Linked DNA regions of Microbulbifer sp. A4B17. The protein of the gene in region 1 interacts with the protein of each later gene in a pairwise test. Links are inferred from orthologs where the notes say so. Each region holds a gene or a part of one and is shown in the gene's direction. Other genes may lie near its edges.

Region 1 (3,393 bases):
CACTTCGGCCAGTCGCCAAATCAAAAGAATGGAGATGACGTTATCGAAGGGGAGTATTCCCGGGATGAGAAGCGCCCTGGAGAAGACAAGCATTCTGTTGAAGACAAGCGTCCCAGGTCCTGATTAGATTAAAAAATATACAAAATGCCAGCGGTGAGAATTTGCTTCACAGTTTTTTCACCTGTTGGTGTTGAAATCCCTTTTCCCGCCCATAGATAGGGTTCAACTGAGAATTAAGCCCCGCCTCTGGATTTCAGAGAGGGGTGAGGCTACCGGCCCAAAGGGTCAGTGCCGCCAATGTTGGAAACCATTAAAACGACTCAATGGAGAACTTATCCATGAAAATTCGTCCTTTACACGACCGCGTCGTAGTACGACGTAAGGAAGAAGAAGCGATGTCAGCTGGCGGTATCGTGCTGCCGGGCGCTGCCAAAGAAAAGCCGAACCAAGGTGAAGTGGTAGCCGTGGGTGAGGGCAAGCAGCTGGACAATGGCGATGTTCGCGCACTGTCTGTGAAGGTAGGTGACACTGTTGTTTTCGGTCGCTATGCCGACAGCAATACCCTCAAGGTGGAAGGCGAAGAGCTGATCATCATGAGCGAAGGTGATATCTACGGCGTGTTGGAAGGCTAAGGCCAGCCTTTAACTTTACCCGCAAAAAGAATTTGAGGAATAAGAATCATGGCAGCTAAAGACGTAATTTTCGGTGACGACGCTCGTCAGAAAATGCTGAAAGGCGTAAACATCCTGGCAGACGCTGTAAAAACTACCCTGGGCCCTAAAGGCCGCAACGTAGTTCTGGACAAGTCCTTCGGCGCTCCTACCGTAACCAAAGACGGTGTTTCCGTAGCGAAAGAAATCGAGCTGAGCGACAAGTTCGAAAACATGGGCGCACAGATGGTTAAAGAAGTTGCTTCCAAAGCTTCTGACACCGCTGGTGACGGCACCACCACCGCTACCGTTCTGGCCCAGGCTATCGTAACCGAAGGCCTGAAATCCGTAGCCGCTGGCTTCAACCCAATGGACCTGAAGCGCGGTATCGACAAAGCGGTAACCGCAGCTGTTGACCACATTGCTGGCCTGTCCACTCCCTGTGCTGACACCAAGTCTATCGCCCAGGTAGGTACTATCTCCGCTAACAGCGACGAGAGCGTTGGTACCATCATCGCTGAAGCCATGGAAAAAGTTGGCAAAGAAGGCGTTATCACTGTTGAAGAAGGTTCCGGCCTGGAAAACGAGCTGGACGTAGTAGAAGGTATGCAGTTCGACCGCGGCTACCTGTCTCCTTACTTCATCACCAACCAAGAGAACATGACTGCCGAGCTGGACAACCCGTTTATCCTGCTGGTAGACAAGAAAATCTCCAACATCCGCGACCTGCTGCCCCTGCTGGAGCAAGTAGCTAAAGCTTCCAAGCCGCTGCTGATCATCGCTGAAGACGTAGAAGGCGAAGCACTGGCAACTCTGGTTGTAAACAGCATGCGCGGCATCGTTAAAGTTGCTGCTGTTAAAGCACCTGGTTTCGGCGACCGTCGTAAAGCCATGCTGCAGGACATCGCTATCCTGACTGGCGGCACCGTGATTTCTGAAGAAGTTGGCCTGGAGCTGGAAGGTACCACTCTGGAGCACCTGGGTACTGCTAAGCGCGTAACCCTGTCCAAAGAAAACACTGTAATCGTTGACGGCGCTGGCAATGTTAAAGACATCGAAGCTCGCGTTAGCCAGATCCGTGCACAGATCGAAGAGTCCTCTTCCGACTACGACAAAGAGAAGCTGCAAGAGCGCGTAGCCAAGCTGGCTGGCGGTGTTGCGGTAATCAAAGTAGGCGCCGCTACTGAAGTGGAAATGAAAGAGAAGAAAGCCCGCGTTGAAGACGCTCTGCACGCTACCCGCGCCGCAGTAGAGGAAGGCGTAGTACCTGGCGGTGGTACAGCTCTGGTTCGCGCTACCCAGGTTATCTCTGTAACTGGCGACAACGAAGACCAGAACCACGGCATCGCTGCAGCCCTGCGCGCTATGGAAATGCCTCTGCGTCAAATCGTTTCCAACGCTGGTGACGAAGCTTCCGTAGTTGTTGACAAGATCAAGCAAGGCGAAGGCAACTTCGGTTACAACGCTGCTACTGGTGAGTACGGCGATATGCTGGAAATGGGTATCCTGGACCCAGCTAAAGTAACCCGCTCTGCACTGCAGGCGGCAGCTTCTATCGCTGGCCTGATGATCACCACCGAAGCCATGGTTGCAGAAATCCCGGAAGACAAGCCGGCTGCTCCTGACATGAGCGGTATGGGTGGCATGGGCGGTATGGGCGGCATGATGTAAGCCGGCCTTAAAGCCTATCTAAAAAGCCCCGCAACTGCGGGGCTTTTTTTTGCCTTGTGGAAAGTGGTTTACTGGGGGCAGATTTATCCATGGTGTGAATTGGTGTAGATGAGAGCACTTAACTGCTGGAACTTGGTGTGATACAGGGCAGCAGCAAAATCGAGTGGAGCAGGGTTGGTAAGTGATGGTGAATCTGACTTAAGTTGAAATAACAAACATAGAATGGAATCGGTGCGGAAATATGGATATCTACGAAATGGTCGAGTCGGGAGATCTGCCAGTACCTGAGTGTGCGAAAACTCTGGGATTTGAGCTAATAAGCTATTCAAGTGAAAAAATGGAGATGAAAGCCCGATTTTTTGCCAGGGAGTCATTCTTAAACCCTGCGGGAACAATACAGGGTGGGTTTCTATGTGCAATGCTCGACGACGTAATGGGTCCTGCACTTGTATTTTCCTTGAATATTGGTCAGTTTGCTCCGACTTTAGAGCTAAAGACTCAATTTGTTCGCCCAGCTAAAGTGGGGCCACTTGAGGGTGTTGGCAGAGTTGTATCTAAAGGTGGAACCGTCTGTTTCCTGGAAGGAGAGCTTATTCAAGAGGGGAAAATTATTGCTAGGGCAACCGCTACCACTTTAATAAAGGGGCAAAGTTTATAAATCCTTGATAAAGGATGTGATGTTTTCTGAGGTAAGAATGAGTTTTGAGCAAAAAATGTATAACTCTCCGGAAAGTGAGCTTTGCCCGGAGGGGAAGAAGCGGGTTAAGTTGGGGAGTGTTCTTTCTATATTAGGTGCTTTTCTTCAAACCCCAATTTTTGTGTTCTTTTGTTTGGGGGTGTTGAGTTTTTGGGAAACTTTTCAGGTGGCCCAATCACTTGATACATCTCCTGAAGTAATGGCGGGTATGATGAGCCATTCCCTCTCTAATTTTGTTATAGGAGGTCTATTGTCTACCCCAGGTCTATTGATTTCCTGTGCCGCTTTGTTTTTATCGTCTTTTCGAAATAAGTGGTTGTTCTGGTATTCCTTAATACTCTCCCTGATTTGGATTATCTCTTTTCCGTTTGGGAC
Region 2 (3,393 bases), 2.9 Mb from region 1 along the record:
TAGATGGCGCTGAGCCTGTCTTCAACTTCGGAGAGCCGCTCCGGGTCCATCTCGAAGCGATCGATATGCCGGGACAGGGTAGCTGCGGCTTCATCTACCTGGATGCGCGCGCTGTCGAGCATCTGAGCCACTTCCACCAGGGCCGGAGCTTGCCCGGGCATGGATGACAGCAGTTGGAGGGCGCGGTGCAGTTGCTCGGCAATATCGCCCTCACCGCCGGAAAGGAAAGCGGCCAACTGGTAGCTGCCACTGAGGATTTCCCCGGCATTGGCCAGCTGTTGCTGTTCGCTCTCGAGGGACTCTATTTCCCCTTCGCTCAAGCCAAGTTGATCCAGCTCCTTAAGCTGGTATTCCAGCAAGTGGCGGCGGGCTTCGGCTTCTTCGGCGCTGTCGGCCAGGGTGCGATAGCGGCGATAGTGATCCCGCCAGGTTTTGAAGCGGCTGCGGGTCTCTGCGGCGAGTTCCTGGGCCTGGGCATATTCATCCAGCAGGCGCAGGTGCGTTTCTTTCTTCAACAGGGATTGGTGTTCGTGCTGGCTGTGGATATCGATCAGCTGTTCGCCCAGGGCGCGGAGTTGCAACAGGGTTACCGGTTGGCCGTTGATATAGGCTCGGGAGCGGCCGTCAGCGCCAATGGTGCGGCGCAGTATGACTTCCTGCCCAGCATCCAGCTCCTGGGATTCAAGCCAGCTGGCGGCGCTGGGGTGCTCGACGATATCAAAGGTGGCACTGATATCGGCGCGATTGGCGCCGGTGCGCACAAGCTCAGCGCTGCCGCGACCGCCCAGTGCCAGGCCAAGGGCATCGAGAGTGATTGACTTACCCGCGCCGGTCTCGCCGGTCAGGGTGCTGGTACCGGGACCAAACTCCAACTCCAGTTGGTCCACCAGGGTGAATTGACTGATAGACAGATGCAGCAGCATAGAGATCGCTTGTGTCCTTGCTAATCGGCGGGCACTCGGCCCAATTAGTGGTTATTTATACAGTATTCGTTCCTGGTTAGCTATAGGGACGGGGTCACATTACTCTGAGGATGTGCGCTAGCGCGAAAAACCACTTGAACTGTGCGGGGTTGTCCCCATATAGGCTCCAGTGCCCGCAGGACGGGCTCAACTCACATTACTGACAGAGTCGACGCGACGGAGAAAGCAGTGGCCAGAGAGCGCAGCGAAGAAGATCAGATTAAAGAGGGGGCGGAGCACGCACCAGCTACAGACGAGGGCGTTTCAGCAGAGGTTGAAGACCCTTCCTCTATAGAGCGTGAACTCGCGGAGGAAGCCCTGCAGGAAGAGGCCGAAGGTGCCGATGCCCTGCACGAGGAAATTATCAAGTTGCAGGAGCAACTGGCAGCGCACAAGGATATGGCTCTGCGCGCCCAGGCGGAAGAGCAGAATGCCCGCCGCCGCGCGCAACAGGATATCGAGCGCGCACGCAAATTTGCGGTAGAGAAACTGCTGCAGGATTTGTTGCCTGTTGTGGACAACCTCGAGCGCGCGCTGGCGACTATCGATACGGCCGATGAAGCCAATAAGGCTTTGATCGAAGGTATCGAGCTGACTCACAAATCTTTCGTTGAAACCCTGACGAAAAATTCGGTGGAAGTTGTCGATCCAGCGGGAGAGCCCTTCGATCCGGAACTGCACCAGGCCATGACCCAGGTGCCCAACGGCGATGTAGAGCCGAACACGGTTCTGGATGTGTTTCAGAAAGGTTATCGCCTCAACGGTCGCCTGGTTCGCCCGGCCATGGTGGTGGTCAGCAAAGCGCCGTAACGGCTGAAATGTAAAGCGGCCTTGAAATTTAACGGCCGGCACCAATATAGCTGACATCAAGAATTATTCGCGCGGTGCAAACAGAACAGAGCTGGCAGCGCGCATCAAAAGAGGATTTTACAGATGGGAAAAATTATCGGCATCGACCTGGGTACCACTAACAGCTGTGTAGCGGTACTGGATGGTGACAAAGCGCGTGTAATCGAAAACGCCGAAGGCGATCGCACTACACCTTCTATTGTTGCCTTCACTGACGACAATGAAATTCTGGTAGGTCAGTCTGCCAAGCGTCAGGCGGTGACCAATCCCCAAAATACTCTGTTTGCGGTTAAGCGTTTGATCGGCCGTAAATTTAAAGACGACGTTGTGCAGAAAGATATCAAGATGGTTCCTTACACCATCACTGAAGCTGACAACGGCGACGCTTGGGTAGAAGTGAAAGGCGATAAAAAAGCTCCGCCGCAGATCTCTGCCGAAGTCCTGAAGAAAATGAAAAAGACTGCGGAAGATTTCCTCGGCGAGAAAGTTGAAGCTGCAGTAATTACCGTACCGGCTTACTTCAACGACTCCCAGCGTCAGGCCACCAAAGACGCCGGCCGCATCGCGGGCCTGGACGTTAAGCGCATTATCAACGAGCCGACTGCCGCTGCACTGGCTTACGGCCTGGACAAGCAGGGCGGTGACCGCACTGTTGCGGTATACGACCTGGGTGGCGGTACCTTCGATATCTCCATCATCGAAATTGCCGACGTAGACGGTGAGAAGCAGTTCGAAGTACTGTCCACCAACGGTGACACTTTCCTCGGTGGTGAAGACTTCGACCTGCGCCTGATCGAATACCTCGCAGACGAGTTCAAGAAAGACCAGGGCATCGACCTGAAAGGCGACCCCCTGGCGATGCAGCGCCTGAAAGAAGCTGCAGAAAAAGCCAAGATCGAGCTGTCCTCCAGCCAGCAGACCGAAGTAAACCTGCCGTACATCACTGCAGACGCCACTGGTCCCAAGCACCTGGTTGTTAAGCTGACCCGCGCCAAGCTGGAAAGCCTGGTAGAAGAGCTGGTTACCCGCTCCCTGGAGCCGGTAAAAATCGCTCTGCAAGACGCCGACCTGTCCGCTTCTGGTGTAGACGAAGTGATCCTGGTGGGTGGTCAGACCCGCATGCCGCTGGTACAGCAGAAAGTAACCGAGTTCTTCGGCAAAGAGCCGCGCAAAGACGTTAACCCCGACGAAGCCGTTGCCATGGGTGCTGCTATCCAGGGCGCCGTACTGTCCGGTGACGTTAAAGACGTACTGCTGCTGGACGTAACTCCGCTAACCCTGGGTATCGAAACCATGGGTGGCGTTGCGACTCCGCTGATCGACAAGAACACCACTATCCCCACCAAGAAGTCCCAGGTTTTCTCCACTGCGGATGACAACCAGACTGCGGTAACCATTCACGTGGTTCAGGGTGAGCGCAAGCAGGCTGCACAGAACAAATCCCTGGGTCGCTTCGACCTGGCCGATATCCCACCGGCACCTCGCGGCATGCCGCAGATCGAAGTAACCTTCGACATCGATGCCAACGGTATCCTGCACGTACACGCGAAGGACAAGGCCACTGGTAAAGAACAGTCCATTG

The links. The genes of interacting proteins can lie anywhere in the genome.
Region 2: the proteins of groL (region 1) and grpE interact in binary tests that used the Escherichia coli proteins (3 or more experiments, as listed by UniProt). The link is inferred for Microbulbifer sp. A4B17 from one-to-one orthologs.

Annotation. Positions count from the first base shown.
Region 1 is NZ_CP029064.1:1,264,896-1,268,288, forward strand. What follows is about bases 104-3,000. They hold groL (chaperonin GroEL), read left to right. Parts: upstream 104-680; coding sequence 681-2,321; downstream 2,322-3,000. Other genes in these bases: BTJ40_RS05545 (FxsA family protein), read left to right, coding at 104-123; groES (co-chaperone GroES), read left to right, coding at 339-632; BTJ40_RS05560 (PaaI family thioesterase), read left to right, coding at 2,563-2,979. Outside these bases: more of BTJ40_RS05545, read left to right, coding at 1-103; BTJ40_RS22185 (hypothetical protein), read left to right, coding at 3,017-3,393.
Region 2 is NZ_CP029064.1:4,184,272-4,187,664, reverse strand. The notes cover bases 65-2,961. They hold grpE (nucleotide exchange factor GrpE), read left to right. Parts: upstream 65-1,151; coding sequence 1,152-1,772; downstream 1,773-2,961. Other genes in these bases: recN (DNA repair protein RecN), read right to left, coding at 65-923. Outside these bases: more of recN, read right to left, coding at 1-64. UniProt on the Escherichia coli protein: Participates actively in the response to hyperosmotic and heat shock by preventing the aggregation of stress-denatured proteins, in association with DnaK and GrpE. It is the nucleotide exchange factor for DnaK and may function as a thermosensor.